3 regions of the Alcanivorax sp. P2S70 genome follow, and region 1 is predicted to be linked to each of the others. Evidence: predicted binding sites of a transcription regulator. Region 1 holds the regulator's gene; each other region holds the start of a gene.
The links. Region 1 encodes FNR, which switches genes on or off when oxygen is low (the NO sensors DNR and NnrR bind a similar motif). Its sites were predicted from a motif close to TTGATNTANATCAA; they were not measured.

Region 1 (10,733 bases):
CTGAGGCACTGTAGCGATTGACCATGACCGCCATGGGGCCGGCGTACAATACCCCCGGGAATTTATCGGCTTCGACGCTGACACGACCACTGGATTCACGCACCTGCACGGTCGGTCCACGGTTGATGAACAAGCTTACCAGTTTGTTGACTTCCAGCAGCGAGCCGCCACCGTTGTTGCGCAGGTCGATCACCAGTCCATCGATGTTTTCCTTGCGCAGCTCGACCAGCAGTTTGGCCACGTCACTGGTGGTACTGGTGTAATCCGGGTCACCACGGTGGAAGGCCGCAAAATCCAGGTAGAACGCCGGTATTTCGATCACACCGAGTTTGTGCGCTTCGCCATCACGTTCAATGGTGATGATGTCCTTCTTGGCTGCTTGCTCTTCCAACACCACCTTGTTGCGGACAATGCTGATGACGCGGGTATCGTGCTCGCTGGCACTGCCCGCCGGGATAATTTCCAGATTGACCTTGGTGCCCTTGGGACCACGAATCTGATCGACCACTTCATCCAGGCGCAGGCCAATCACGGGGGTGGGCTCTTCGTCTTCCTGGCCCACACCCACAATGCGGTCGGCAGGCTTGAGCTGGCCACTCTTGGCGGCAGGGCCGGCCGGCACCAGACGAACCACCTTGGTATAGCCATCTTCGTATTGCAGCACGGCACCAATGCCCTCGAGGGAGCGGCTCATGCTGATATCGAAGTTCTCTGAGTTATGCGGGGTGAAATACGTAGTATGGGGATCAAAGGTCTGGGTCAGTGCATTCATGTAGACCTGGAAGACATCTTCCGGCGTGTTCTGACGAATACGCTTGAGCTGGCTTTCATAGCGACGGGTCAGGCGAGTCTTGATGTCCTCGTCTTCTGCTTCGTTAAGGCGCATGGAAAGCACGGCATTCTTGAACTGTCGCAGCCAGATATCATCCAGGGCTGCCATATCTTTGGCCCAAGGTGCATCTTCACGGCTTACCCGCACTTCGTCCTTGCCGTCAAAATCCAGACCATCAAGGTCGTTGTCGACCATCGCCAACATCCCTTCAAGGCGGGATTCGAGGCGACTCTGAAAGCGGTTGAAAATGGTATACCCGGCTTCCAGTTCGCCTTTACGAAGCTGATCGTCGAGGTCACTTCGGTATTTCTCGAATTCGTCGATATCCGATTGAATCAAGTACAGCCGATTCGGGTCGAGATCCTTTAGATATTGATCAAATACCTTGCTGGATAGGGCATCATTGAAGTCGAGACGCCGGTAATGGTATTTGAGTTTGTCGGCGATTTCTTCGGCAGCATCAATCTGCTCATCGGTGGGCTTCAACTTACCCTCGACCGGTGCGGGGTCGTTGCGTAGAGCGCCTACCGATTGAAGCGCACCACCCAGTAACAAAACGGCCAGTGCGAGGGGGAACAGCTTGCGGAATTGAACCATGCGTTTTCTCAACGGTGAATCCGTGGTTTGATGACTTTTCCGCAACAGACCGTTGCTGTACTGCGGAGCCGGACCTTGACGATACCAGACTTCGATGTATAAAAAGTCGCCAACACACTAATTTTCATACATTTATACACAGACCCTAGCGCACGGGGGAAGGTTTGCACAGACTCTTTAGCCTGTTTTTCCTAACGGGTATCGCCGGGGCGGTGATTCAGCTCATTTCAGGAGATATGGAGGCGCCGGGGCGCCTTGTCAATGCCCTGTGGCAGGCGGCAGATCTGGCCGTGGATGTGTCACTCGGTTTGATCGGGGTGCTGGCCCTGTGGAGTGGCTTGTTTCGTCTGGCGGAGGCGAGCCGAATGGCTGATCACATTTCCAGCCGAATCAGTCCGGTATTTCGCCGTCTCATGCCAGAGATTGAGCATAACCCTGCCGCGTCCGCACCGGTCTCCATGAATCTCGCCGCTAACATGCTGGGCCTGGATAACGCCGCGACACCTCTTGGCCTGAAGGCCATGGAGCAACTCCAAAAGACCAATCTGCAACCTGCGGTGGCCAGTGACAGCATGATCATGTTCCTGGTACTGAACACCTCTTCGGTCACGCTGGTACCGGTGACGGTGCTGCTGTTCAGGGCGCAGCAAGGGGCAGCGGACCCTGCTGCGGTGTACCTTCCCTTGCTAATGGCGACCACCATTTCCACCTTTGCCGGTGTCTGGCTGACTGCAAGACTTCAGCGCATTCCGCTGAGAGATCCGGTATTACTCGGGGTTGCAGGCGTCTGGATCGGCCTGTTGGCCTTGCTTGGTCTGGTGGTCTGGCAGTCTCCGCCGGAACTGGCCAATACATTATCAAGCCTGCTGGGTAACGGCATATTACTGTTGGTGCTGCTGGGCTTTTTTGTCGCCGCCTGGCGTACCCGTGTGGATAGCTACGATGTGTTTGTGGAAGGGGCGAAAGATGGCTTCACCACGGCGGTCCGACTGATTCCCTACCTGGTGGCCATGTTGGCCGCTATTGCCATGCTGCGTGCCGGTGGTGTGCTTGAACTGCTGTTCAATGGCATCCGTTTCGGGGTGGGCGCACTCGGACTGGATACCCGCTTTGTGGATGCCTTGCCCGTGGCCTTGTTGAAGCCGTTGAGTGGCTCCGGTGCCAGAGCGGCCATGATTGATGTCATGCAAACCCACGGCGTTGATTCTCTGGCGGGCAGAATGGCGGCGGTGATGCAGGGCTCCACCGAAACCACGTTTTATGTCCTTGCCGTGTATTTCGGCAGCGTGGGAATCCGGGATTTCCGTTACGCACTCTGGTGTGGGTTGTTTGCCGATGCAGCAGGCCTGCTGGCCGCTATCCTTATCAGCTATGCGTTCTGGGGGTAATCCACCTGAATGTCAGGTTAATCCGCGAGCCGTTGGCGTGTGCGCGGCGAGGCAGGGCGTGGTGATAACGGTGTTGCACCGCCGGGCTCATCAGCAATAGGGAATTGTGGGGCAGAGTCAGCGACAGGCACTGGCGGCCGGCGGGTTTTGGCCGAAACACAAAGTCTCGGGGCTCGCCGAGACTCAGTGACGCAATCCAGGGCTCAGGCCCCAGCTCGGGTTCGTCATCACTGTGATAGCCCATGGTGTCTTGTCCGTCACGGTACCAGTTACATAACACACTGTTGTAGTCATGCCGGGTCAGGTGTTCCACCTGCCGCAGGACGGGTTCCAGGCAATCCGGCCAGCCCTGGGCTTCTTCTTCAACCCCCGAATACCGATACCGGATTCCGGCAGCGCCCTGCCAGCTTGTCAGTCTGGGCGTCAGGTGACGTTTGCCGTAAACCGTCACCGTGGGTTGTCGCCAGGGCAGTTGTTCACACAGCCGTTCGAGCAATCCGTCGAGGAGCCCGGGTTGAAGGGCATCACGCCACAGCCACAAGGGGGCGTGTTCGTCCAGATGATAGGGCTCGACGTTGATATCGGCATCGTTGACAGGGGTGCGCATGGTATCTTAGATATCGCTGCTGGCGTCTTGCCAGTGATGATGATCAGGGAGACATCATGCTGCAAATTTATCGCATTGAGAACGGTGTGCTGCGCGAGAAAGCCACCGACGACATGCTGCCCGTGCTGGCCGAAGAAGCCAGCTGGATTGACCTTGAAGAGCCTGATGAGGCCGAGCGGGACCAGGTTCAGCAGTTCTTCAAGGATGAAATGCCAGACTCTGACGACATGGAAGAAATCGAGTCATCGGCACGCTATTTCAGTGACGAGCAGGGTCTGCATGTCCACTCGCTGTTTCTTTTCCAGTCCGAGGGGAGGGTGCGCACTTCCACCGTCGCCTTCGTCGTTCAGGCTGAACGTCTGCTTTCGTTTCGGGATACCAAGCTGGCAGATTTTCGGCTGCTGCGGCTGCGCATTCGCCGGGGCTGGGTCAAGGTCAAACAGCCGATGGATATCCTGCTGAGCATCCTCGACCAAAAGGTGGAGAACCTTGCCGATGCCATTGAAGACGTGCACCGGGATCTGGAACAGGTTGGCTACAGTGTGCTGGAGGAAGAAAACGGCGAGCTGGATCAGGATATCGAGCGACTGGCACGGCTGGAGGATACCAACGGGAAAATCCGTTTGTGCCTGATGGATACCCAACGTTCGATTTCATTCATCCAACGTTATGTCCGTGCCGACAAGCAGAGTCGACGCACCTGCGCCGAGATCCAGCATGATCTCGATACCCTGATGTCGCACACCACCTTCCTGTTCGACAAGATCAACTTCCTGATGGATGCCGCCCAGGGCTTTATCAACATTCAGCAGAACCAGATCATCAAGATCTTTTCCATTGCCGCAGTGGTGTTTCTGCCGCCGACGATGATTGCCAGCATCTACGGCATGAATTTCCAGGTGATGCCCGAGCTCGCGCTCGATTTCGGTTATCCCATGGCGATCGGGCTGATGATTCTCTCGGGGATGGCGCCTTATTGGTATTTCAAGCGGAAGGGGTGGCTGTGAAGAGCAGTGAATAGTTAACAGTGAACAGTGAATAGCGGGAAACATTGCGTCGCGGGTCGGGATGGAAGGTTTCAGCTGCGGCAGGGGGGTGTTTTACGGTAGGGGAGCCACCCTTGTGGGCCATGAGCTGGCGGCCTGTCGGCTGATTGAATCGTTACTGACTTCGACTCAATGCGAGAACTCCTCATGTCTGTGGGGGCTTTGTCTCTCTTTCCTCGTTACTCGCTTCTTTGCCAGCCGGATTCTGTTTCACGGGCCTTGCCGTCTTCGGCCAGTTTGATCAGGTGGGCGTGGAGGGAGAATTGGGCGACGCCGTGGAGAAAGACCGGTACGTCGTCGTAGACGGCTTTGACCAGTTCTGCCAGTGGAGACGGGGCGGGGGGGAGCTTGTCGTACACTTTGTCTTCGCGCTTCTGGCGATGAGCCAGGGTCTGTGCCAAAGACTCATCCGGGTTGGCGATAACATCGCCGTGCCCTGGAGCCATCAGGGTGATGCCCCGGCCCATGAGTTTTTTCAAAGACGCAAAATACGCCTGCATGGAGCCGGAAGGCGGGGCGATGACCACGGTGGACCCCTGAATCAGGTGATCACCAGTGAACAATAGCCCTTCATCGGTGAGATAGCACAGATGGTTGTTCACGTGTCCCGGGGTCTCTATCACCGATAAACCCACACCGCCGCAATCGACCACATCCCCTTCGCGTAAAACCTGATCAGCTTGCCAGGTCTCGTCTTGCAGCCCGTCATCGGGGACAAAAGGGCCAAGGCAACGCGCCCCGGTGGCGGCGACGATGGCGAGGGCACCGGGGGAATGATCCCGGTGGGTATGGGTCACGATGACCTGGTTGATGGGTTTGCCCAATTCACGGGCCGCTGCCAGCAAGGCCTTCAGGTGTTCCTGATCCACGGGGCCGGGATCAATCACCGTGAGCGCATCACGCCCATACAGGTAGCTGTTGGTGCCGGGCCCGGTCATCATGCCGGGGTTACGGCCCAATACGCGCCAGGTATGTTCACCGAGAGGGGTGGGATTGCCCGGGATCAGAGAGGCCATACAGACTCCAGGGTGTCAGGAACGCGAATTGTGACGATTCTCACACCATCTTGCCAGTATTGCTCAGCGCGAAGACGGATAAACCAGCCGTGCAACTGGCCGTAACTGCCAGCGATCAACGGTTTCCTGGTCAGGTGGATGCCGGCTGACCACTGCAAACGGGTACTGCCGACCTGCAGGAACGTACATCTGCAGACGTTGCTGTTCCTGATACACCACCCGGCACTCACCCGCGGTCGGACAAGCCAGGGCCTGTATCTGCACATCCACGGCCGCGAGGTCCAGTTCACCGGCGTTGGTCAAGCTACCACTCAGTCGTACGCCAGATTCGGACTCACGAATATCACTGACTGCCAACTCAAGCCCCTCCGGGGCCAGCAGCACCTGGTCGTTGGCGCTTTCCTGGAACATGCCGTAAAGCAGGGCACTCAAACCGGTAACCACTGCTACCACAGTGATCAAGAAGGCTCGCCGGCCCCATTGCCAGCTGCCCCAAAGCAGTACAATCACAGCGATAACCACGGCAAATAGCAGTAATAGGCGCATTTATCCTCCAGAATGCAGACCTGAGTTCCTGTGATTCATATAATTCCCACAGCGACATGTAAAGGAGAAGGTCATGCTGATTGTGGTTTCCCCGGCAAAAACCCTGGATTACGAAAGTCCGTTGCCGGCACTCAAGACGACCCAGCCGCGCTTGCTGGACGACAGTGAAGTGCTGATTGAACGCGCCAGAGCGCTTTCTCCGGCGGATGTGGGAAGCCTGATGAAGGTCAGTGACAAAATCGCTCATCTCAATGTGGAGCGCTTCGCCCAATGGCAACGTCCGTTCAACAAGAAGAATGCCCGCCCGGCGGCATTTGCCTTCAAGGGCGATGTCTACACGGGGCTTGAGATTGAAACCTTTACCGACAAGCAGCTGGAACGCGCCCAGGATTCGTTTCGGATGCTGTCTGGTCTCTACGGCGTGCTTCGCCCCCTGGATCTGATGCAGCCCTATCGTCTGGAGATGGGAACACGTCTGGACAACGCCCGCGGCAAAGATCTCTACGCATTCTGGGGCGATATTATTACCGATCAGCTAAACCGTGACATGAAAGCCCAGAAAACTGATGTGCTGGTCAACCTGGCATCCAACGAGTACTTCAAATCGGTCAACAAGAAAGCGTTGAACGGGCGAATCGTGGAGCCGGTCTTTCAGGATGAGAAGAACGGAAAATACAAGGTCATCAGCTTTTACGCGAAAAAAGCGCGCGGCATGATGGCCGCCTGGATCCTCAAGAAGGGCATCAAGGACCCGGGCAAGCTGGTCAATTTCGATGTGGCAGGCTATCGCTACAGCGAGGCAGACTCAACCGCAGACAAACCGGTATTCCGCAGGGCAGAACAGTAGTCCCTGTCCCCGGTGGCATGCCTGCATGGCACCGGTTATTCCACCCAGGGGGATTCGAACCGGTCAGGTTTGATGACCAGCACATCGCTTCTGGCTCGGGTGATCACGGTTTCTGCCGTTGACCCCAGTAGCATTCGCTCGGCCAGATTGCGGCGCACCGTCCCCACCACCAATACATCGATCTGATTCTCTTCACAGTGTCGGGCAAGGGCATCGGCCACAGGGCCCTCCAACAGATCAACAGACTCGCTGTCGAGCCCCTGAGAACGGGCATATTCCAGAAATTGTTGCTTATGGTGTGCCTTAAGGGACTCAAGGGTTGCTGCGTAGTCAGGCACCCCCTCAGCTACTAACATCACCAGGCTGTCATCCACACCATCCATCACATGGCACGCTTGCAGTTTGCCATTCAATGATTGGGTGAGGGTGCGGGCATGACTGAGCAATGTGTTCGCCAGAGGCGCAGCATCATCATCCTGTTCACCAGGATCCAGTGCTACCAGCCATCGAGGAGGTTGCTCCCATGATTCGCTGTGTACACACAGCACAGGGCAAGGGGCTTTACGAATTAATTGCCAGTCACGTGGGGTGAAAAGATGTCGCCTTAGCCCTTGTTCCCGGCTGGTATGTACTACCAGCAGATCAGGCAATAGGCGCAGAATCTCGGTGCGAAGCGCATCCATTTCGCGCCTCGCCCATACGAGGGCCAGCGAAACAGGGTGCGCGCCCGCCAGGGAGTAAATTCTCTGCTCCCAGGCATGGGTTATCTGTTTTTTTGCTGCATTGAAACGCTCTTCATCCAGTCCTACCGCACGCACCATGGGGCCGGAATAGGCGTTAACAAAAACGGTAATCTCCAGGTCTTCTTCTCTGGCCAGCAACAGAGCCTTGGAAAGCGCGGGCTGCGGCGCTTTAAGATCAGGGTCCAGAACAATCAGTAGGTTTTGGCTCACAGCTGTATCTCCACGGTGCCGGTATCCGGTGCATTGCCGCACAAACTGGCGCGATCAAGAATCTCAATGTCACGACCGGACACCTCCAGCCACCCCTTTTGCTGGAAACGGGTAAAAATGCGGCTCACAGTTTCTACTGCCAGCCCCAGGTAGTTGGCGATGTCATAACGAGACATGGGCAGGCGGAAACTGTGGCTGCTCAGGCCTCGGCGCTGGTGTCTTGCCGACATGGAAAGCAGCAGTGAGGCGACCCGGTCATCCGCGCTCTTCTTGCTGAGAAGCATATGCAGCTCACGATCCGCGCGTATTTCATCACTCATCAGGCTGAAAAAATGGTGCTGAAGGGTGGGGATCTGCTGTGACAGGTTCTCAAGTTGGCTGAAAGGAATCTCGCACACGGTTGCAGTTTCCAGTGCCTTGGCATTGGAAACATGGTGAGCGGTACTGATTCCATCCATTCCCAATACCTCGCCGGGCATATAGAAACCGGTCACCTGTTCTTCGCCGTCCGGGCTAACCACGTAGGTCTTGATCGCCCCGGATCGAACAGCAAATACCGATTCGAAATTATCGGATGCACGGTACAGGTGCTCCCCACGTTTGAGCGGACGGCCACGGCGAATAATATTGTCGAGTTGGTCCATTTGCGCGGGCGCGACAGCCAGCGGCAGGCAAACAGGGCTCAAGCTACAATCATTACAGGAAACGTGTTGGGACACGGTCACATCCTTGGTTTTGCGACAGACGAATTCATGCGCGTTTCAGCGCGCAATACATGGCTGACTCTGGTTCAGATTATACGACTAAACCCTTTGGTTTGCCTGTTTCCCAGGTACGCATCGAACGGCTGCACCAGGGCCCGGCTAACCAAACGGCCCTGCTCGGTTATGATCAGTGTATCGTCATTGAATACCACCAGCCCCTGCTCGGCAAAATCCCGCCACTGGACCATGGCATCAGCAAAGTGCGTCCGGAAACAAATCTCCCATTGCTGCTCAAACGCCGGGATATCAAGGCGCAAATCACACAGTAGCTTCATAATGATGTCCCGCCGGATGAGATCAGCCTTGTCCAGCAGGTAGCCCTTATGGTGAGGCAACTGATCCTGGCCAATCGCTGCCTGCCAGTCACTCAACACTTTGTGATTCTGAACGTACAAATTGCCCACCTGGCTGATCGCACTGACCCCCATTCCGAGCAAGTCTGCGTCGCCATGCAGGGTGTAACCCTGGAAATTGCGGTGTAGCAGCCCATTGCGCTGAGCCACTGCCATTTCGTCGGATTCCAGTGCAAAGTGATCCATCCCGATGAAGCGATATCCGGATTGCTGCAGCATTCGACCTGCGCGTACGTTCATGCGTATCTTTTCGGTAGGAGAGGGGAGAGCCGCGTCGTCTATCTGACGCTGAATCTTGAATCGATCGGGCAAATGCGCATAACCATATAACGAGATACGCTCCGGCTTGAGATTGATCAATTGCTCAAGGGTACGGGCCATAGTCATTTCGGTTTGCCACGGAAGGCCGGAAATCAGGTCAACGTTAATCGATTTGAAACCAAAGTCCCGCGCCCAGCCCAAGGTATCGCTAATCATTTCATAGGACTGTATGCGGTTGACCGCCTGTTGCACCAAGGGATTCAGGTCTTGGACCCCAATGCTAAGGCGATTGAATCCAAGACCTCTCAACAGCCCCAGACGGGCTCTATTCACAGTACGAGGGTCGATTTCGATCGCATAGTCACCACGGTCATCTTCACGCAGGTTGAAATGCCGGGCCAGGTGATACACCAGCTCAGTGATCTGTGCATCTGTCAGATAGGTAGGGGTGCCTCCGCCCCAATGCAGCTGTGTTACCTGACGGCGGGAATCTACATGCTGCGCGACCCTGACAATTTCCTTCTTGAGGTGTTGCAGGTAACGCTCGGCGAGGCTGCGATCCGCAGTAATTATGCGGTTGCAGGCACAGTAGTAGCATACGTGGTGGCAAAACGGGACATGGGCATAGAGCGATAGAGGGCGGCGTGCCTTGTTGCCTTCCTCCATGGCCTCAACAAAGGCATCAACAGGAAGATCCTCATGAAACAGGGGAGCCGTAGGGTACGACGTATAGCGCGGCCCGGGCCCTCCGTAGCGACCTATTAACGCTTCGTTCCAATCTTGCATATCGGCTGACTCCCTGAAATCTGTCCCTATTATCCCGGGACAGGGGCCAGCCAATCTTGATCTGGGTCAATGTCGATGAGTGTCTGGTAACGAGGAGGGGGCGACATGCCCGTGATGAGGAGAATCCAAGTGGTGATGTGCATGATCATGCCCGCTGGAACTCATCCACCATGCCATCAGGAAGAAGGAGCCAGAGAGCAATAGCGCCATTGCTATCGACACTTTCCGCGCACGGGGCCCTCTCAACAGGGTCAACCGGGATGCCACAATGCCAGTTGCCGCCACGGGAACAACAGTGACAGAGCCAAATGCCGCCATCACCAGCCCCCCGCTGGTGGCGGTTCCAGAGGTGGCGGCCAGTGCTAATGCGGCGTAAACAAGCCCGCAAGGTAACAAACCCCACACCATCCCCAACAGCCAGGCCTTGTGAATCCGGTCGATGGGCATAAAGATCCTTGTCACAGGCTGAATGCGGCGCCAAAGAGACTTCCCCGCTTGCTCCAGCCCCATCAGCAACCCTCCCTTGCCCGCAAGATGCAAGGCAAGAAACAGCATCAATACACCGGCCAGCGCCAATCCCACCGTCATGGCCGGAGCCGGTAACGCGTCCAGCAATTCGCCACCCAGTGCTCCTGCGGTCGCGCCTAATAAAACATAGGTCGCGAGTCGCCCAAGGCCGAACAGCAACTGCCAACCCCAAAGCCTTAGCCCGGTACGACGTTGTTCTGGCACCGCAA
Region 2 (10,733 bases), on a different contig from region 1:
GCTATCCTGCGCACCCGTTTGGAATATCCGTTGCTGGTGCAAGGTGAGTCCGGGCGGCGGGAGTTGCTGGAAACCTTTCGCGAGAAAGGCAATGCGGTGCTGCTGGGCACCAGCAGCTTTTGGGAAGGCATTGATGTCCGCGGTGAAGCGCTAAGTTGCGTTATTATCGACAAGTTGCCCTTTGGCTCGCCCGGCGATCCGGTAGCCGCTGCGCGAATTGAGCACATCAACCGTAATGGCGGCAATGCGTTTCGCGATTACCAGTTGCCTCAGGCGGTGCTGGCTCTGCGCCAGGGCGCGGGGCGTCTGATTCGGGATCCGAAGGACACCGGGTTGTTGGTGGTGGCTGACCCTAGGTTGCTGACCAAAAGCTACGGCAAGTTGTTCGTCAACAGCCTCCCGAACATGACCCGCACCCGTAAGCTGGATGTGGTGAAGCGATTTTTCGATTACCTGGCCCGGCAGGGGCAGGAGACAGAACAGGCACAATCATGACGCGAATTCTTGCCCTGGAAACAGCGGGCGAAACCTGCTCCGTGGCACTGCTGGATGGCAGTGAGGTGCTGGAAAAATTTGAAATGGCACCACGCAAGCAAACCGAGCTGGTGCTGCCCATGGTCGAGTCGTTGCTGGCGGAAGCCAGTGTGTCGCTGGCGCAGCTGGACGGCATTGCCTTTGGCCACGGACCCGGCGCGTTTACGGGTGTGCGAGTGGCGGCGGCGGTGACGCAGGGGTTGGCCTTTTCAGCGGACCTGCCGGTGGTTGGAGTATCGACGTTGGCTGCCTGTGCCCTGAGCGTGCAGACCCAGGCGCCCAGCCCGAAGGTAATTGCGGTTTTTGACGCGCGCATGGGAGAGCTCTATCTCGGTGCCTATCGGGTTGACAACGGCAAGCAGGCGGTCGTGCTTGAGGATGGCCTGTTTCGCCCCGATGCGTTACCCGAACTGGACGGCGACGACTGGCTTATCGCGGGCTCTGGACTGGTACACGAGGAAGCATTGCTGGCGTGCTATGGCGCAAGCCGCTGCATTCCTGACGCCCACCCCCATGCGCAAGCGGTGGCGGTGCTGGCATTATCTAGCTTTGAGCGTGGCGAAGGCGTCCGTGCTGATCTGGCACAGCCGGTTTACCTTCGCGACCAGGTGATACAGGGAGCTGTTCGATGAGTAACTGGGATCTGCCCAACGTCCATGTGCTGGATGTGACGGTGCCTGCTGAAGCCATTGATGTCATGGGGCATGTAAACAATACCGAATACCTGCGCTTCATGGAGCAGATCGCCTGGCACCATACCACCGTGCTGGGGCTCGGTTGGGATCTCTACCAAAAGCTCAATCGTGGCATGGTGGCTCGCCACACCGAAGTGGAATACCTGGCGCCAGCCTTCGAAGGGGAAAAGCTACAGGTGGGAACCTGGATTATCGAGAATGATCAGCGAATCAGCATTACCCGTCGCTACCAGATCATTCGCGAATCCGATGGCGTGACCTTGTTGCGAGGCAAAACCCGCTGGGTCTGTGTCGCTCTGGATTCTGGCAAACCGAGGCGCATGCCCCCTGAGTTTTTACAGGGCTACAAGGTAACCGCCAGCGAAAAATGAATGCAGGGTATGTCTCTGGCATGCCTGCTGATCTTTCTTGATTGTAGTAGAAAGGATTTTCCATGGATTGGTTTCAGGCACTGGTGCTGGCCCTTATTCAGGGGCTGACCGAGTTTCTTCCCATCTCCAGTTCGGCGCACCTGATTCTGCCTTCCGAAGTCCTCGGCTGGCCGGATCAGGGCCTGGCCTTTGATGTGGCGGTGCACGTTGGCACCCTGGTGGCGGTTATGGCCTATTACCGGCGTGACCTGCTCGCCATGTTGGGTGGGGCGGGGCAGGCAGTCAGTCAACGACGCATGAACCAGGATCTGAGACTGGCATTGCTGGTGGGGCTTGCCACGGTTCCTGCGGTGGTGTTCGGCTTTCTGGGCGATGACTGGATTGAACGGGAACTGCGCTCGGCGCTGGTGATCGCGATTACCACCTTGCTGTTCGGCGCGTTGCTGTGGCTGGCCGATGCCTATGGCAAGCGCTCCCGGGCGCTCACAACCCTGGGTGTGGCGGGGGCATTGTTGATCGGTTTCGCCCAGGCTCTGGCGCTGATTCCCGGCACGTCGCGCAGTGGTATCACGATTACGGCTGCGCTGGCGCTGGGATATCGCCGCGAAGAGGCGGCCCGGTTTTCCTTCCTGCTGTCCATTCCGGTCATTCTTGGTGCCGCGCTGCTCAAGAGCAAGGATCTGCTGGAACAACAACTGCCCGTGGATTGGGGAATGATGGCCCTGGGAGCGGGTGTCAGTGCAGTAACCGCCTACCTGACCATTGTGTTCTTCATCCGTTTGCTTGAGCGTATCGGCATGCTGCCATTTGTGATTTACCGCTTGATCCTGGGTGTGGCGCTGCTGGTATGGCTGGCCTGACTTGGTGAGTAAAGCGGCACTGGGACTATTACCGGGTTGCCCGGAGGGGCTACCCGGTGAGGCCGTTGCCGACGAGCTGTCGGCGCAAGCGCAGGGCCATTCACTGGTCATGGGCTGGTATCAGGATGCCCTGGCACTGTGGGTCCCCGGGGGCAAGGAAACGCCGCTCAGCGTAAATTTTACCGATGGCAAGCAAGGCTACCGCCTGAGCCCGGAACGGGTGCGCCACGAGCGCCTGATCAAGGCGCTGGGCAAGCCCCGTGATGACCGCCACCAGATCCTTGATGCGACTGCCGGTCTTGGCCGGGACGCCGCCCTCATGGCGCAGGCGGGGTTTGATGTCACTCTTGTTGAACGCTCCCCCTATATCCATGCCATGCTGGAAGATGGCCTGCGCCGAGCGCCTCCGGCCCTGTCGGCAAAGATGACGCTACTGCCGTGTCAGGACAGTGTTCAGGTGCCAGCGGATGTCTGGCATGCCGTGTATCTCGATCCCATGTTTCCTGCCCGCGAGAAAAGCGCCGCCGTAAAGAAAGATTTGCGCTGGCTGCAGGTGTTGTGTGCGTATCCTCAACCTGCAGAAGAAGAGGCGCTGCTTGCCTGGGCGATGTCATTGCAGCCGCACAGGGTCGTTGTGAAACGACCTGGCAAGGCGCCTGATCTGGCCGGTAAAACACCAGGATTTAGCCAGAAGGGTAAGGCTGTGCGTTTTGATGTTTATCTCATGGGCTAGGGATTTCTCCGGCACCTTTTCTCCTTCTCTCCATTATTTGTTCTACTCCCCATTTCCTGATGGTCAGTGTGCCAGCAATCGTTGTATTGATAACTGGTTCACTTTTTTGGGAGAAGGCCATGAAGGGGATTTATGTGGGGCTGCTCGTGCTGGCAGTGTCATCGCACGCATTGGGGGATGCCTACGTCAGACTCGGTTATGCGTATTCTGATTTTAGAAGTCAGGATATGGCTATCAAACATGATGGTTATGATCAGATCACGATGGGAAATTATGACCCGGGGGGGGATGAGCTCATCGTTTTGAGTGCGGGTTACTTTGTTACGCCACATTTTCGCGCGGAGCTGGCGCTTGATCTGGGGCTCGGTGATGCGGATACCGATCAGGTTACCTATACCCGTAATGATTCAGTGACCGGTACGGTTACCGCGGAGGTTTATAGTCGCGTATTTATGGTGAACGGGTATTTTCACTTCAGAGACGCCCAGGCTGGAGGTTTTTTTGATCCTTACATTGGCGGTGGCCTCGGACTGGCGGTGAATCGCTTTGAGGCTGTCAGTACCCGTATTCCTACTACCAGTGCGACGATAAACGACAGCGACGACACGGACTGGGCAATTCGTCTGGGTGGTGGCTTGATGTATTGGTTCACGGATCATATCAGCACGGATTTATCGATTTATTATCTTGATGCTGGATCGGTAACCACTGAGGATCGCGCCTTTAAGGAAGGGGTGAGTGTGCCCTTTGCCGAAGGGATGGAACTGGATCTCGAGAGTTTTAATTACTCTCTGGCATTACTTTATCGATTCTAAATGGGATGTGAGCCAACGCAGCCCTAAGGGCTGCGTTGGCTCTGCTTACCCCTGGAGGCGGGTGACACGCTGAATAGCATCGCTGATGTCGGCGCTAAGGATCCGCCGTGCTTCATCATCCAGTGCTTCAAGCTTGCTATCGAAGTTGAGTTGCCCGTTGTCATCAGGAGTCACCAGTCCAGTGCTGTATAGCTGACTGATAAAGTGTTTGATAACGACCTTGTCAAAAAACTCTGGTGAGTTGAACTCGTAAAGTAATGACAATCGCTGCGCGGTCTGGTGCGCCAGTTCACCCAGTTGATCCGCAGTCAGAATACCTGAGCCTCGCTGAACCAGCAGGCGAATAGTCAGGTAGTAACGCTCCAAGGAGGGCAGGACGGTTTTGCCCAAGTGATTGAGCATGTCTGCCTCGTGGGTGTGCAAGGCAGCTCCCATCAGGCTGTCGCCTTGGCGACGGACAAGTTTACAGCGTTCCAACACTGACGCGACTTCTTCTACTGCCTGTGACAGTTCATCACCTTCGTCCCAATGCAGGAAGTACTCATTACGCAGGAAGGGGTAGAGCAGGCGGACCATATTCTGCAACACGTCCATGCGGATCTCGCGGGCGTTCATCACCAGAGAGCAGACCAGGCCAGGGAGTACAAACAGATGCAGGCTGTTGTTTCGCACGTAGGCCATCTGCAGGGCGCTTTTCTGGTCGGTCGTAACCACATCTCCGAGCTGGTGCTTGATACGAATCAGGAAGTCGTTATCCAGCCCGTAATCGATAATTTCCTGGGCATCAGTGCAGCCTAGCGCCGCCGTATCGCTGTACGGCGCCAGTTTCAGCAGATCAATATACAGGCTCAGTTGCTGGTGCAGCTGGCCGATGTCCATGGTGTGCTTGGGCGAGGCCAGCAGGGCAAGGCTCAGCAGATTGATGGGATTGGCTACCGCTGCGGCATTGATGGACTCCACCACATCCTGACCGAGTTCATTCACCACGTGCTTGAACCAGGGTGGATTCTCTGTCGAGCCAAGCGATTCGTTGCGCCAGTTATGGTGATGCTGGTCCAGATAGTCCACCAGTTTAATGGGCTCGCCAAAGTTAACGTGGACCTGGCCAAAGTAGCTGCGCAGGACAGACAGGGATTTCATCAGCCCGAAAATGGATTCTTTCTGTTTCTTTTCGCCGTGCAACTCTCCGATATAGGAACCGGATTCGATGACTTTCTCGTAACCAATATAGACTGGTACGAAGGCGATGGGTTTACGCGAGTCACGCAGGAAACTGCGCAGGGTCATGGCGAGCATGCCGGTGCGAGGCTTCAGCATCCGGCCACTGCGGCTACGCCCCCCTTCGACAAAGTATTCAATAGAGAAACCACGGGCAGTGATCGTGTGCAGGTATTCGCTGAACACACTGGCATAGAGCGGATTATCGCGGAAGCTTCGACGCATGAAGAAGGCGCCACCACGGCGAAGGATGGTGCCCACCACCGGCAGGTTAAGGTTGATGCCCGCGGCAATGTGCGGGGGCACCAGCCCGTTACGGAAGACCACAAAAGACAGCAGCAGGTAATCGATGTGGCTGCGGTGACAGGGCACATAGATCACCTCGTGATCACCGGCGACCTTGGTCAGGTTGTCCATGTTGTACAACCGGATACCGCCGTACAGCCGGTTCCAGACCCAGTTCAGAAACAATTCCAGGGAACGGATCACCGTGTGGGAATAGTCAGCGGCGATTTCCATCGCGTAACTGCGGGCTTTCGCCTCCAGTTTGTCCTTGCTGACGCCCTGATTTCGGGACTCTTCTTCAATGACGGCCTGAACGGAAGGGTCGTCAACTACAGTGTTGACCAGGGTACGACGGTGGGAGAGATCCGGGCCAATGGCGGCCTCTTTCTGGCGGCGGAAATGGACTCGCAGAATTCTTGATGCCTTGCGTACGGCCTGTTCGTCAGTCTCGCATTCATCCACCAGCTTGCGAAGTGACATGGGGCGACTGAACTGCACATACAGCTGGCGCCCCTGGGTGACGATGATGAAGAATTTCTTGATAAAGCCGGCAGGGGACCAGTTATCTGAAAACAACAGGCGCCAGAATGAACTTTCCTTCTCGGGGCGTCGCCCCCAGAACACTGAGACCGGCACCAGTTGCACATCCGCGCCAGGCGTTTCGCGGAGCGCTGCCACCAGCTTTTCCAACCGGGGAGGGGAGATCGGACTGCGCTGGCGGCGATTACCGAATTGACGACGGTAGAGCTGGAAATAGCTGTGGCGAAGGCGCGTCTGCCCCAGCGTCAAGCCGCCCAGTGCGGAAGAAAGCCCCAGGCGTCGCGCAGACTGGTCAGCCGCGGCAGCGTCTGATGCCGAGCGTTCGCGCAGCACATAGACCACCGGGGTATTGGGGGCCAGTTGCAGGTCATCCACATTGCCGGGCAGGGCGTTAGCACGTGTACACAAGCGCAAGAAAATGCGGATCAGGAAAAAGGCCAGTCGGTCCAGGCCAAACCAAGGATTCATAGTGGCTATCAGGTGACTAATGTGTGCCAAGTTTAGCGAAAGGGGGCTGGCGCGAACACCAATGGATATTTCAATTTGTTTCAAATTGGCGCTCTTTTCCCACACTATGGCTACGGGTTAGCGCGGTTGCCTGCTAAAATGCCTGTCGACCTTAACCGGGTATCCAAGGAGTCGCAGGTGTCTACACCGCAAGCGGGGATCTTCGATCGCAGTTATCAGTACCACCTTTTTTTCGAGCTGAGCCTTGGCAGTGGCCGGGATGAACAGGCCATCCGCAGGGCGTTGGCGGCACTGAATGCCCTGAAAAGCGAGCAGACGCCGGTAATTCTGGCGCTGGGGCCGGAATTGTGGAGCCGACTTGATACTCGCTTCAGCTTTCCGCCATTTTCTCTTGAGGGCCATGTGCCGGCAACCCAGGGTGATCTGTGGGTCTGGGTACAGGGCAAGAGCCGCAGCGATGTGTTCGATACCGGACTCAAGGTGCGAGACCTTGTCGATGAGGTCTTTAGTACCCAGCTGGAACTGAATGGTTTCGTTTATCACGATATGCGTGATCTGACCGGTTTCGTGGATGGTATCGGTAACCCCTCTGGCGAAAAAGCGGAAAAGGCGACCTTTATTGCCGAACCTCATCCTGGTGCCGGAGGGAGCTGGTTGCTGACACAGAAGTGGGTTCATAACCTTAAGGCCTTTAACGAACTGGGCGTCCCTGATCAGGAAAAAGTGTTTGGCCGAACAAAGGTGGATGCCGTGGAGTTTTCTCCGGAGGATATGCCGGAGGATTCCCATGTGGGGCGTACTGATGTGGACCGCGATGGTGTCCCTCAAAAAATGTGGCGTCGCTCGGTGCCATACGGAGACACGACTGAGCATGGCCTCTACTTTGTGGCTTTTGCCTGTGAGCTTGACCGTCACGACTACCTGTTACGGCGTATGTATGGCATTGCGGATGATACCGTGCGTGATCGCCTGCTGGACTTCAGTCGGCCGGTAATGAGTTCGTGGTGGTATGTGCCGACGCAGGCGTGGATTGATGGGGTTAGTTAACAGTGAATAGTGCGCGGGTTCAGGCCCGTGCCGCACACAGATCAGAGGCCGCGCCCATGCTTGGGCGCGGCCTTCTTGTTTCTGGATAGAGAATTAATGTTTTTCGCTGGAGTCTTCGTCGTTGGCGGCATCCAGCCAGATGAACAAGGCGAAACAACCAGCAAACAGGAAGATGCCACCAATAACGGCAATGCTGGCGATGACCATTGTGTCTGTGTACATGGGTTACCCTCCCTGAATTCTCGCTTTCAGCATAGACCTGGAATCCCAAACTACCATGATCCACGTCAGATCCTGAGTGATTCTCTCGATGCCATTGCGAATTCTCACAAACGAAAGAGGCCACGCCCAAGGTATGGGCGCGGCCTCTGATCTGTGTGCGGCACGGGCCTGAACCCGCGCACTATTCACTGTTAACTATTAACTGCCTTAATCCGTTTTCCAGCGCGTAAACATCTTCTTCACCAGGAAGGGGGTGAGTTTCAGTGAGGCGCTGAGCCACTGGGCAATGCCGCTGGGGAAGACAAACTGCATGGCGTTCTTGAGGCCGTTATAGGTGGCTTGATCGAAGGGATACCAGAAGATATTCCGTTTGGAGGGAAGGATGTCCCAGTTGACCACTTTGGCCTGGGTCATCTCTTCCAGCCCTTCGGGGCCGTGGGTGCGGCCGATGCCGGACTGTTTGCCGCCGCCCCAGGGGGTTTCGGACAGGCCATGGGTATAGAGATGATCGTTGACGGTGGTGACCCCGGATTCCAGGCGGGCGGCAATGGCGCGGCCGCGCTTGTTGTCCCGGGTCCAGACGGAGGAGGTCAGTGCAAGGTGGGAATCATTGGCCTTGCGAATGGCTTCCTCTTCATTGGCCACGCGCTGAACTGCAATGACCGGGCCAAAGGTTTCATCGCAGACGGTCAGCATGTCATCAGTGACCTGGGTCAGCAGGGTGGCCGGGAAGAAGTAGCCGTTATCCACATCACCGACGGGGCGAGACTGGGCTTCGATTCGGGCCCCCTTGGCGAGAGCATCCTCCACGTGCTGTTGCACGGTACGCAGTTGACCTGCGGTGGTCAGACTACCGATATCCACGTCAAAGCCCTTGCAGCCAACGCCGTGACGCAGCTGTCGGGTCTTGCGGGCCATCAGCTCCACGAAGGCGTCGTAGACCGCGTCCACCACATAGATACGCTCAACACCGCCACAGCTCTGCCCGGCATTCTGATACCCGCCCCAGGCGGCGCCGTTGGTAGCGCGCTCTAGATCGGCATCTTCCAGCACGATCATGGGATCGTTACCGCCCAGCTCCAGTGACACCGGGGTCAGGGTTTGCGCAGCCTGCGCCATCAGGGTCTTGCCGGCCGGGACACTGCCGGTAAAGAACAGTTTGTTGATCCCGTTCTCGAAAAATCCGGTGGCGACTTTTGAACCGGACCCCACCACGTGGGTGAACAGGCCTTCAGGTAGTTCACCGGCAGTGACGATCTGTTCGATAGCCCGCCCAACCGCCGGCGTGGCGGCTGCCACTTTGAGGATAATGGCGTTACCTGCCATCAGCCCCATGACGATTTCGCCAAAGGGAATGGACAGCGGATAGTTCCAGGGACTGATAATGCCAACCACACCCAGTGGCAGGCGCAACATTTCCGTGCGCTTGTTGAAGAACAGCAGGCTTCCAGGGGCTCGGCGGGAGGCTTTCAGGTGCTTTTCTGCATTGCGTGCATACCAGTTACAGGCGAGAGCGCAGGGCAGGACTTCGGTGGCCAGAGCGTCGGTCAGGGTCTTGCCGTTGCTTTCACTGACAATACGAGCCAGATCATCGGCCCGATCGACAATGTAGCTGCGCATCATCTGGATATGCCGGGCTCGTTCCTTGAACGACTTGGCGGCCCAGATTGCCTGGGCTTCACGAGCGCCGGCAATGATGGCTGGCAGGCGTGTCAGGTCGGTTTCGTTAAGCTCGGCCACGGCTTTGCCGGTGGCTGGATTGGTATCAACCACAACACCGGGTTGCAGGGTTTCCTGAATAGTCATGGGGTGGGCTCTCTATCATGCGAAGTGCGGACTTCGCCGGGCTGAAAACGGAATCCAAGTACCTTTAGGGAAACACAGAGTAGACACTGTGGCTAGGGCTGTATGGGCCGTTCTGTCAGGTCTCCGGGGACAATGTCCGGGTCGGTGACGCCTTCTTTCAGGCGTGTGGCCATGCGCTGGAAGGTAAGATCAATGCGCTCGAGAGCGCCGGTGATCTGCAGTTTCTGGGTGTGATTCACTCCGGCCCCTTGCAGGGCTCGCAACAGTTCAGCAGAGCGATTCAAAAACTGGCTGTCAGTTTTGCCTTGGGCGCAAAGCTGATAACCATGGGCCAGCGCATCCTGCCATTGCCTGGCGCACTCACGCACCCTGGGTGAGCTGTCTTCATGCAGGTGACTGTGGATCCAGAGTGATACCTGGCCCAGGTTCAGGCCGGTGAGCCCAAGGTCAGTGAAGTGTCGCCGGGTTTCTGGCAGAGCCTTGTCGCACACGGTCAGCCAGCGCAGGCGGTCGGCCATGCGGGCGTTGAACCAGTCCTCCTGTTGCGCACGGGGGCCTTCGGTCACTCGTCTGAGATCATTGGCCGTATGACGAATCAAGCGCCTGCGCAGCCCGGCGCCGTTGGGGGGCGTGATCAGACGGAACATGAGAAAAGCGATAAAAATACCAGCGGTGATGGCCAGCCCGTTGCTGGCGACCCTGGCCACATCAAAATCCATGTCATTACCCGGCTGGACCAGAATGATGTAGGGAGTACAAAAGCCCAGACCGTAGGCGAGCGTTTCTTTCTTGCTGATCGCCAGCAGTGCGACAAACAGGGGGGCTGTCAGCACCACCAGTAGCAGGGGGAAGCTGCCATTGGCCATGGCCAGCAGCGGCAGGGCGAAAAACAGGCTGACAGGGGTGGCCAGTACCGAGGTGAAGGTCGCCCGCTTGAGTACCAGGTCCGGCTCGGGTAACCGGGCAAACAGAATGGTGAACATCACCGGCATGACCATCAGCATGATCGCCATGGGACTGGCGGTGCCCACCCAGAGCCCGGCAGCAATCAAGAACACCAGCGCGCTGCGCAGGCCAACGGCGGCGGCCACTTGCCAGTCGCGATAGGGTTTCAATGACGGCGGGCGCAGCTGCATCTC
Region 3 (10,733 bases), on a different contig from region 1:
ACGACCGATAGCGGCAGTGACAAGGTCACCAGCGCCCCACCCTGGACCAGATTGCGGGCCCGCAGGTTGCCCCCGAGGGTGCGCAAGACATTCATCACCAGGAACAACCCCAGTCCACTGCCCGGCCGCCCTTTGCTGGACTGATAGGGGCGCCCCAGGTTATCCAGCATCTCCGCGGGAAAACCCGGCCCACGATCGGTCACCGATACCAGCAGGGTTTCCTCTTCGCGATGAACATCCAGCCGGACCCAGTTCGGCGACGCTTCCAGAGCATTGTCCAGAACGTTGTGAATACTCTGTTTCAGTGCCGAATCGGAAACGATACTCAAATCCGTACCGAAATCGTTGAGGTAAATAAAATCCTTCACCGGGCGGGTATCGCGCCATTCCTCCACCAGCTCATCCAGAAACTCCCGAACGGTGGTTTCTTCCGACGACTCTCCGCGGGCCTCACCCGCGGACAACAGGATGCCGCTGACGATCGACTTGCAGCGCAGTACCTGGGTCTGCATTTCAGCAATTTCCTGGGCCATATCACCATCGGATTTGAAAGGCTCCATATGCTTCCAGTCCCCCAGAATCACCGACAGGGTCGCCAATGGGGTGCCCAGTTCATGGGCCGCACCGGAGGCCAGCAAGCCCATACGCACAATATGCTCTTCTTCTGCGGCTCGCTGGCGCAACTCGGCCAGGTGTTCATCACGCTGGCGGCGATTACGGGTAATACGGTTGATGAAAATCACCAACAGCACACCGTTGAGCACAAAGCAGATCAGCATCCCTTCGATGTAGAGGCTGAACAGCCCTTTGGAATGATCCAGCGGCATGGGCAGCGGATGCCCGTACCAGGCCAGCCATCCAAAACACAGCGTCGTGGTGACCAGGATTACCCAGGTGGACCACACCTCCAGCAACACCGCCCCCAGAATCACCTGCAGCAAATAGAGGAATACAAAGGGGTTGGTGGCACCGCCGCTAAGCGCAAGCAACATGGTAAGGGTCGCCACATCGATCAACAGTGACAGAAACAGCTCGGTATTACCGATGCTCTTTGGCAACTTGAGGCGCAGCAGACTGACCGCATTGAGCAGCAACAGGCCAAACAGTACCACCAGCATTTGCGCCACCGGCAAACGAATGCCAAAGCCGTAATTGACCACCAGGATGGTGGCAAGCTGGCCAAACATGGCGATCCAGCGCAGCTGGATCAGCAATTGCAGGTTCTTGCGTCCGGTGATGTCATCGCTGTTGCGGCGAATGGCCGAAAACAGCGGACCCGGCGCAGACGCCGACGAGGTTGAATGAGCAGATGACATGGTTTCCATGACCCCAGTTTACCGCTTTCGGCGTGAATCCCGCAGCACCAACCAGGCCGCCAGCAGCATCCCCAGCGCCAGCGCAAACCAGGTCAGAGCATAAACCCGATGATTATTGCGAAATTGAATCACCGTAAGCCCGCCTACGGGCAAGTCCACACCTGAAGGTCCGGCATCCACAAAATATGGTGCCACCGGGGACAGCCCCTGCTGCTGCGCCATGGCCTCCACATCGCGGGAATACCAGCGGTTTTCGGCCGGCACATTGTCGCGTAGCACGCCGCCACCGGGGTGACTCAGGCGCAACAACCCCTTTACGGTGACCGGCCCCGTCGGGGTATAGGAGCCCTGGCTGGCCGCCTTGCGCTCTGACTGGGGCACAAAACCCTGATTTACATACACCCAGCTGCCGTCAGTACGCTGCAGTGGCGCCATCACCCAATAGCCTTGCCCTTCTTGCGTAGCGGCAGCCACCAGTGCCACGGCCTGCACGCGATACTGCCCACTCATCTGCACATGCAGGTATTCATGCTGATCTTCGGATACCTCTGCCCAGGTCTTCCGGGCAGGGGCCTCAACGGCCTCGGCATGCACGCGGGCATCCACCCTGGTGATCAGGCCTTCCTTCCAGGCCAGCCGTTTTACCTGCCAGATTCCCAACGACATAAAGCCGACAAAGGCCAACGCTGTCAGCAACAGAAACAGGAAAGCAAGAAGACGTCGACGAGCCATGGTCATGCCTCTTCAAACGTGGGGAAAGGGGAAGCAGGAAGGGTTAAGAACCTGTGGGAGCTTGCCTGCAAGCGATTACCTAACTTGCGAGGCATGCATCGCTTGCAGTCAAGCTCCCACAGCGGGAATGACCGTAACCCTAGTCCATCATCCCCGGCATCATGTTCACGTTCAGGTTATGCATCACCCACAGGGAACCGGCAAGGGTAATGAAGACCAGGATGAGCGTGAAGATCAGGGCCAGCATGTTCCAACCGCCTTCCGAATGGAAGTTCATGTGCAGGAAGAACACCATGTGCACAACAATCTGCACCAGGGCAAACCCCAGAATCACCATGACAGTGGTGGCAGAATTCTCGAACACATCGCCCATTACTAACCAGAATGGAATCACGGTGAGAATCACCGCCAGCACGAAGCCCGTCAGGTATTCCTTCAGGGAAACGTGGGGAATGTCCGCATCGTGATGATCATGATCGTGTGTATGCTCGCTCATGGCAGCACTCCCATCAGATAAACGTAAGTGAAGACACCGATCCAGACCACGTCCAGGAAATGCCAGAACATGGACAGGCAGAATACCCGACGCTTGTTTTCCGGGATCAGGCCGCGCTTCTTCAGCTGGAGCAGCAGGGTCACCAGCCACACGATGCCGAAGAATACGTGCAGGCCGTGAGTCCCCACCAGCGCGAAGAATGCCGTCCAGAAGCCACTGGTCTGCGGACCGGCACCTACGTGAATCAGGTGATGAAACTCATACAGTTCCAGCCCCAGGAAGCCGGCGCCCAGCAAGCCGGTCACGGCCAGCCAGAACATCGTCCCCTTCAACCGATTGGCCTGCATCTGCAGCATGGCAAAGCCGTAGGTAATGGACGAGATCAACAACAACGAGGTGCTGATGGCGATCAGGTTCAGATCGAACAGTTCCATCCCGGTAGGCCCACCCGCATAACTGCGGCCGAGCACACCGTAGGTGGCGAACAGACAAGCGAAGATCAGACAGTCGCTCATCAGGTAGATCCAGAAACCCAGCAGGGTGCCGTTCTGGGGGTGATGATCCCCCTTCACAAGAAACTCCAGCTGGCCGTTCTGGCTGCTGTCGGTTGCAGCAGCAGTCATCGTGGTATCAGACATTGGCTAGTTTCCGTGTACGTTCTGCTTCAATCCGCTCTACTTCTTCCGCCGGAATGTAGTAGTCACGGTCGTAATCGAAGGTGTGGTAGATCGCAGTGCCTATCAGGGCCACAAAAGACACCCCTGCCAGCAACCACATGTGCCAGATCAGGGCAAACCCGACCACCACACTGATACCGGAGAGCACGATACCCGCCCAGGTACCCTTGGGCATGTGAATCGGGATAAAGCCGGATTCAGGGCGCTGGAAGCCGTGTTGCTTCATCTGCCACCAGGCATCCAGATCGTGCACCTGCGGGGTGAACGCAAAGTTGTACGGCGGCGGCGGCGAGGAGGTAGACCACTCCAGCGTACGGCCATCCCAGGGATCACCGGTTTCATCCTGCAGGCTCTCGCGGCGCAGGAAGCTCACCACCAACTGGATGATAAAGGCGGCAATACCAATGGCGATCAGGAACGCCCCCAGGGCAGCGATCTGGAACCAGATCTGCAGAGACTGGTCCTCGAAGTGGCTGACACGACGGGTCACGCCCATCAGACCAAGCACGTACAACGGCATGAAGGCGAAGTAGAAACCGATCAGCCAGAACCAGAAGGACATCTTGCCCCAGAACTCGTCCAGCTTGTAGCCGGTGGCTTTCGGGAACCAGTAGGTAATACCGGCGAACAGACCGAACAGTACGCCACCAATGATCACGTTGTGGAAGTGCGCGATCAGGAACAGGCTGTTATGCAGCACGAAGTCCACCGGCGGCACCGCCAGCAACACCCCGGTCATACCCCCAATCACGAAGGTGACCATGAAGCCCACAGTCCACAGCATGGGCACATCAAACTTGATGCGGCCACGGAACATGGTGAACAGCCAGTTGAAGATCTTCGCCCCCGTGGGGATCGAGATAATCATCGTGGTGATCCCGAAGAACGAGTTCACGCTGGCCCCCGAGCCCATGGTGAAGAAGTGGTGCAGCCACACCAGGTAGGACAGCACGGTGATCACCACGGTGGCGTACACCATGGAGGTGTAACCGAACAGCGGCTTGCGGCTGTAGGTGGCCACGATCTCGGAGAAAATACCGAACACCGGCAGGATCAGGATGTACACCTCCGGGTGTCCCCAGATCCAGATCAGGTTCACGTACATCATGGCGTTGCCGCCCAGATCGTTGGTAAAGAAGGCGGTATCCAGGTAACGGTCCATGGACAGCATGGCCAGTACCGCCGTCAACACCGGGAAGGCGGCCACGATCAGCACGTTGGTGCACAGGGACGTCCAGGTGAACACCGGCATTTTCATCAGGCTCATGCCCGGCGCCCGCATCTTGACGATGGTCACCAGCAGGTTCACCCCGGACAGCAGCGTACCCACCCCGGCGATCTGCAACGCCCAGATGTAGTAATCCACCCCGACTCCGGGACTCTGCAATATCCCCGATAATGGCGGGTAGGCCAGCCAGCCGGTCTTGGCGAATTCACCAATGAACAACGACACCATCATCAGTACCGCACCGCCGGTGGTCATCCAGAAGCTGAAGTTGTTCAGGAACGGGAAGGCCACATCGCGGGTGCCAATTTGCAGCGGAATCAGGTAGTTCATGATCCCGGTTACCAGCGGCATGGCCACGAAGAAGATCATGATCACGCCGTGGGCAGTGAAGATCTGGTCGTAGTGGTGCGGCGGCAGGTAGCCGGTGGAATCCCCAAAGGCCATGGCCTGATGCAGACGCATCATGATGGCATCGGCAAAGCCGCGCAGCAGCATCACCAGGCCAAGAATGATGTACATGATGCCGATTTTCTTGTGGTCGATGGTGGTGAACCACTCGTTCCACAGGTAGCCCCACAGCTTGTAGCGGGTCAGCGCGGCAAGCAGCGCGATACCGCCCACCGCCACCACAGCGAAGGTGCCGAGGATGATCGGATCATGAAAGGGAATCGCGTCCCAGGTAAGGCGACCAAAGATCAGCTTGGTCAGGTCCAGGTTCTCAAACATGGGCGGCACCTACTGCGTTAGCGATCAGGAATGCTGTATTAGTCATGATGGCCTCCATGCTGGTCGTGCCCAGCGTGACCTTCATGCTTCCCGTGGCCCTCATGGCCGGTGTCTGCCTCACCGTGGTGGCCGCCGTGCTGGCCCATGCCACTGTGGTACATCAGGTCTTCCATGCAGGTCTGGCCCGGTGCCACGCAACGGTTGAAAATCGCGTGATACAGGGTCGGGTCCACCTGACCATAGAATGTCACCGGGTCGTCGATACTCGGGGCTTCCAGTTCCAGGTAGGTTTCCCGGTCCAGCGCGTTGTCACTGGCCTTGGCCTTGGCCACCCAGGCATCAAAATCTGCCTCGCTGAGACCGTGGAAATCGAACTTCATCTGGGAATAGCCGGCGCCGCTGTAGTTGGCGGAAAAGCCCTTGTAGACGCCCGGCTCGTTAATCACCCCATGGAGCTTGGTCTCCATGCCCGCCATGGCATAGATCTGGCCAGCCATGGCCGGGATAAAGAACGAATTCATCATGGTGGAGGCAGTGATCTTGAAGCGGATCGGGTGATCCACCGGCGCCGCCAGCTCATTGACGGTGGCGATACCCTGCTCCGGGTAGATAAACAGCCACTTCCAGTCCAGTGCCACCACTTCCACGGTGAGTGGCTCCAGGCCCACCGGCACGGGGGTCTGCGCATCAATGCGATCCAGCGGACGGTAGGGATCCAGTTTGTGGGTACTTACCCACGTCATGGCCCCCAGCGCGATGATAATCATCAGCGGCACAGACCAGATCACCAGTTCCAGCACCGTGGAATGGGTCCATTCCGGCTTGTAGGTCGCTTCGGTATTGGTCTCGCGGTAGCGCCAGGCAAACCACAGGGTCAGCACGATCACAGGCACAATGACCAGCAACATCAACACGGTGGCCCAGACCAGCAGATCCCGCTGTTGCAGGGCCACATCACCGGAAGGCGACATCACAACGGTGTCACAACCGGAAAGCAGAAGGGTCGCTAGCAACGTCAACGACGCTCCACGCAAATATCTAACTAATTGCATTGGCGTTTTTCAGGTTGGTTTATGATGAGGGAACTCTATCCAGCAGGTTGCAAAGCGGGTATTGGACATTTTGTCCCATGCGCTTAAAGTCCTAGGTGAGCATTGACGTAAATCAATGCACCGATAACAACAGTAGAGCAAGAGCGCACAACATGTCCCATACCTATCCGGCCCCTGTTCAAGGCCAGAGTCATGCCCCCGTGGCTCCCAACGAAATCGCTGTGGGCGTGGTCATCGGCCGCACCTCCGAGTACTTCGACTTCTTCGTGTACGGCATCGCCTCGGTGTTGATCTTCCCTCAGCTCTTTTTCCCCTTCACCGGTCAGCTGCAAGGCATGCTCTACGCCTTCATGCTGTTCGCCCTGGCGTTTGTGGCGCGTCCCTTCGGCACCGCGCTGTTTATGTGGATCCAGCGCCAGTGGGGACGAAGCATCAAGCTCACCGCCGCTCTGTTCCTGCTGGGCACCGCCACCGCCGGCATTGCGTTCCTGCCCGGCTACGAAAAGCTCGGCGGCTACGCCATTGCCCTTCTCGCGCTGTTTCGGGTGATGCAGGGCATCGCGTTTGGCGGCTCCTGGGATGGTCTCCCCTCTCTGCTGGCACTGAATGCTCCCAAAGAAAGTCGTAGCTGGTATGCCATGATCGGCCAACTGGGCGCGCCTATCGGTTTTGTGATCGCCAGCGCCCTGTTCCTGTACCTGTACAACAGCCTGAGCGCCGCAGATTTTCTGGGCTGGGGCTGGCGCTATCCGTTCTTCGTGGCCTTTGCCATCAACGTGGTGGCCCTGTTTGCCCGTCTGCGTCTGGTGCTGGGCGAGGAGTACACTGAAGCCATGGAAGAAAGTGAGCTGGAGCCGATCCGCACCACCGAGATGGTGCGCAAAGAGGGCTACAACATCTTTATTGGCTCATTCGCCGCCCTCGCCAGCTACGCGCTGTTTCATGTGGTGACTATCTTCCCGCTGTCGTGGATTGCCTTTCAGGGCAGCCAGACCACTGCGGAAGTGCTGACCGTGCAAATTCTGGGAGGTTTTGTGGGAATCATGGCGACCATTGGCTCCGGCTGGATCGCCGCCCGCATTGGTAAACGCACCACCGTGGGGGCCCTGGCCGCCATGATCGGCATTTTCAGCCTGCTCACCCCATTGTTGATGGGCGGCAGTCCCGCCATGCAGGACACGTTTATTCTGTTGGGCTTTGCCCTTCTCGGGGTGTCCTATGGACAAGCCTCCGGCACCGTGACTGCCAACTTCGCTCCGCGCTTCCGCTACACCGGCGCCGCCCTGACCTCTGATTTCGCCTGGCTGTTCGGCGCGGCATTTGCACCGCTGGTGGCTCTGGGCCTGTCCGCCAAATTCGGGCTGCTGTCGGTAACCGTGTACCTGCTCTCCGGCGTCATCTGCACCCTGCTGGCCCTGGCCATCAACCAGTCGCTGGAAGATCAGGGCGAAGAGAGCTGAAAGTGTAAAGTTCAAAGTTGAAACGCGGACTGACGCCGTCGTTCAGCTGAAACCAGAGAGGCCGCGCCCGGATTCCAGGCGCGGCCTCTTCATTTGGGGTTGCTTCGCGACCGCATCAGGCTACACGCAACATGCAACACGCGAACCCGGGAAAGCCGCACTGTGGGAGCGGTCGTTCGACCGCGATAGCCGTGGCCCGGCGTTTTTCGCGGTGGAACCGCCGCTCCCACAAACCCATTTACACCAACGAAAAAGGCCGCACCCAACCTATGGACGCGGCCTCCTTCCTTTCAGACCCGAGCCTGCGCTGTAGCTTGCAGCTTGAAACTTATAGCTATCAGCTCAAACTCCCCAACGCTTTCTTGGTAAACGGCTCAATCTCGTCTTCCTTGCCGTCACGCATCTTCACTAGCCAGTTGGGGTCCTGCAGCAGGGCACGGCCCACCGCAATCAGGTCAAACTCGTCGTTGTCCATGCGTCGGGTCAGCTCATCCAACGCCGCCGGGTTGGCGGTGCCACCCATGCCTTCCGGGCTGTTGAGGAAGTCGCCGTCCAGGCCCACGCTACCAACCGAAATCACCGGCTTGCCGGTAATGTTCTTGGTCCAGCCCGCCAGATTCAGATCAGAGCCCTCAAACTCCGGCAGCCAGAAACGTCGGGTCGACGCATGGAAGATATCCACGCCCGCCTCCACGAACGGCATCAGGAAGCGCTCCAGCTCTTCCGGGGTCTGGGCCAGCTTGGCCTCGTAATCCTGCTGTTTCCACTGCGAGAAGCGCAGCACGATGACAAAATCCTCGCCAACTGCTTCACGGACCGCCTTGACGATCTCCACGCCGATGCGCGCCCGGTTCTCGATGGAGCCACCGTACTCGTCGTCACGCTGGTTGGTGCCTTCCCAGAAAAACTGGTCCAGCAGGTAACCGTGGGCTCCGTGAATCTCCACGCCATCAAACCCCACGGCTTTGGCGGCCTTGGCGGAGTCCGCAAAGGCTTGGATCACGTCCTGGATGTCTTCCTTGGTCATGGCATGACCATTTTCCTTTCCTGGCTTGAACAGCCCGGACGGGGAATAACCGGGCACTTCCTTGTCGGGGCCGATGCCGGCCTTGCGCACCGCGCCCACATGCCACAGCTGCGGAATGATCTGGCCACCGGCTTCATGCACGGCATCCACCACCTTCTTCCAGCCCGCCATGGCCTCATCGCCATAAATCGCCGGCACCCGCTCGTAGCCATTGGCGGCCTTGTGGCCCACAAAGGTACCCTCGGTAATGATCAACCCCACCTCACCTTCGGCGCGGCGGCGGTAGTAACCCACCACTTCCTCATTGGGCACATAGCCCGGGGAAAAGGTGCGGGTCATCGGGGCCATGGCCACCCGGTTTCGCAGCTTCAGTGATTTATGCTCAAAAGGACGCAACAGGCTATCCAGTGAACCGCTCATAGGTACTCTCCCGAATTTCGTCTTCAAAAAATCAACAGAATCAGCGCTTCTGTTCGCCGGGAAGCGCCCGGCCACATAATTTGGTTTCACGATGAAACCTTATTTGGTTTCGTTTTGCAACCATTGTGGCGTACACTAGCGCCATGACACGTAAACGCTTTGACGAAATGGGATGCTGTGTTGCCTCTGCCCTTAACGAGGTCGGCGACTGGTGGTCCCTGCTGATCGTGAAACAGGCCATGCTGGGCACCCGCCGCTATGTGGACTTCCAGAACAGCCTGGGAATCGCCAAGAACATCCTCTGCAACCGCCTCTCCCGCCTGGTCGAGAACGGCGTGATGGTGCGCGTGGATGTGGGCGAACACGGCAAGCGCTACGAATACCGGCTCACCGACAAGGGCCGTGACCTGTTCACCGTGGTCACCGCCTTGCGCCAGTGGAGCGAACGCTGGAATGGGGCACAGGACAGCATGAAGCTGGTGGATCGTCAGACTGGCGAGCCACTGGCCCCGGTCACCGTCCAGAATCAGCAGGGGCAGCCGCTGACGGTGCGGGATGTGCGGTTTGTGGATGAAAACGGCAAGCCGTTTGAGGAGGCGGGCTAACTCCCCAACGCCCCCGAAGGAGCGTCGCTGGCGGCGCGATCACCACCGAACACAGTAGTTAACGGTTTTTGTGGGAACGGAGCGAAGCGGAGTAACGCACGCAGTGCGGCCCCGAAGGGGTGAGCGAAGCGAATAAATCATGCTTGCATGGCGAATGTGAGGTGATGGTGGCACTCACCTGAATGCTCCACGACTACCTGCCCCGTCATCGCAGCGATAACCGTGCCTGTCCCCTAAGGGGTGCTGCGCGATACCGATCTGGGCTGGCTAAATAACCCGCCAACCTCACTCTCCTGATACAGTAGATCGCCTCGCCAGACGATTTGAGAAACTGGATGACCACCGTATCCGCACTGCAACAACGATGGCACACCACTGTCGCCCCACTGCTGCCCGAACCCGATGCCACCTGGCAAAAACTGGCCACCCTCTACAGCGAACCCCATCGCCACTACCACACCCTGGATCACGTAGCCGCCTGCCTGAAGTGGCTGGACCACTACCGCCACCTGGCCGACGATCCGCTGACCGTGGAATTGGCCCTCTGGGCTCACGACGTAGTCTACGATCCCCGCGCCAGCGACAACGAAGCCCGCAGCGCCGACTGGTTCGCTGAGCATTTCGCGAGTAGCACCCTCACAAAGGATCAGAAAAATCGCGTCCACACCCTCATCCTCGCTACCATTCACCCGCACCCACCCACCGATATGGACATGGCGCTACTGCAAGATATTGATCTAGGTATTCTGGGCTCGGATGCAGAACTGTATGACTGCTATGAAGTCTGGATTCGGCAAGAGTATGCCTTTGTGTCGGAGGAGGCGTTTGGGGAAGGGCGTCGTGCGGTGTTGCAGGGTTTTCTGGATTCGCAGGTGATTTATCACACCCTGGCGCTGAGGGAGAAACTGGAGTTGCCGGCAAGAAACAACCTCAGCCGTACGCTTGTGAAGCTGCGGCGCTAACGCTGTCCCTGAATACACGCTTACGGCGCGAT

Region 2: ccoM (cytochrome c oxidase subunit CcoM) is a predicted target of FNR. The motif match lies at 7,844-7,857, and genes of this name have one in related genera.
Region 3: cyoA (ubiquinol oxidase subunit II) is a predicted target of FNR. The motif match lies at 6,330-6,343, and genes of this name have one in related genera.

Annotation. Positions count from the first base shown of each region.
Region 1 is NZ_AXBZ01000004.1:70,154-80,886, forward strand. It holds gene Q672_RS19640 (carboxy terminal-processing peptidase) at 1-1,441, opposite strand, end outside; gene Q672_RS19645 (nucleoside recognition domain-containing protein) at 1,594-2,817, shown strand; gene Q672_RS19650 (alpha-ketoglutarate-dependent dioxygenase AlkB family protein) at 2,795-3,424, opposite strand; gene corA (magnesium/cobalt transporter CorA) at 3,481-4,431, shown strand; gene Q672_RS19660 (MBL fold metallo-hydrolase) at 4,650-5,486, opposite strand; gene Q672_RS19665 (hypothetical protein) at 5,550-6,032, opposite strand; gene yaaA (peroxide stress protein YaaA) at 6,106-6,879, shown strand; gene Q672_RS19675 (universal stress protein) at 6,915-7,832, opposite strand; gene fnr (fumarate/nitrate reduction transcriptional regulator Fnr) at 7,829-8,551, opposite strand; gene hemN (oxygen-independent coproporphyrinogen III oxidase) at 8,623-9,996, opposite strand; gene Q672_RS19690 (sulfite exporter TauE/SafE family protein) at 10,063-10,733, opposite strand, start outside.
Region 2 is NZ_AXBZ01000007.1:94,920-105,652, forward strand. It holds gene Q672_RS20280 (ATP-dependent DNA helicase) at 1-495, shown strand, start outside; gene tsaB (tRNA (adenosine(37)-N6)-threonylcarbamoyltransferase complex dimerization subunit type 1 TsaB) at 492-1,166, shown strand; gene Q672_RS20290 (acyl-CoA thioesterase) at 1,163-1,600, shown strand; gene Q672_RS20295 (undecaprenyl-diphosphate phosphatase) at 1,663-2,460, shown strand; gene Q672_RS20300 (class I SAM-dependent methyltransferase) at 2,465-3,193, shown strand; gene Q672_RS20305 (outer membrane protein) at 3,313-4,008, shown strand; gene plsB (glycerol-3-phosphate 1-O-acyltransferase PlsB) at 4,054-6,519, opposite strand; gene Q672_RS20315 (Dyp-type peroxidase) at 6,697-7,566, shown strand; gene ccoM (cytochrome c oxidase subunit CcoM) at 7,660-7,788, opposite strand; gene Q672_RS20320 (aldehyde dehydrogenase family protein) at 7,996-9,594, opposite strand; gene Q672_RS20325 (FUSC family protein) at 9,687-10,733, opposite strand, start outside.
Region 3 is NZ_AXBZ01000011.1:40,101-50,833, reverse strand. It holds gene Q672_RS22130 (ATP-binding protein) at 1-1,316, opposite strand, end outside; gene Q672_RS22125 (SURF1 family protein) at 1,335-2,048, opposite strand; gene cyoD (cytochrome o ubiquinol oxidase subunit IV) at 2,188-2,544, opposite strand; gene cyoC (cytochrome o ubiquinol oxidase subunit III) at 2,541-3,182, opposite strand; gene cyoB (cytochrome o ubiquinol oxidase subunit I) at 3,175-5,175, opposite strand; gene cyoA (ubiquinol oxidase subunit II) at 5,214-6,227, opposite strand; gene Q672_RS22100 (MFS transporter) at 6,380-7,687, shown strand; gene Q672_RS22095 (NADH:flavin oxidoreductase) at 8,025-9,134, opposite strand; gene Q672_RS22090 (winged helix-turn-helix transcriptional regulator) at 9,278-9,739, shown strand; gene Q672_RS22085 (HD domain-containing protein) at 10,075-10,701, shown strand.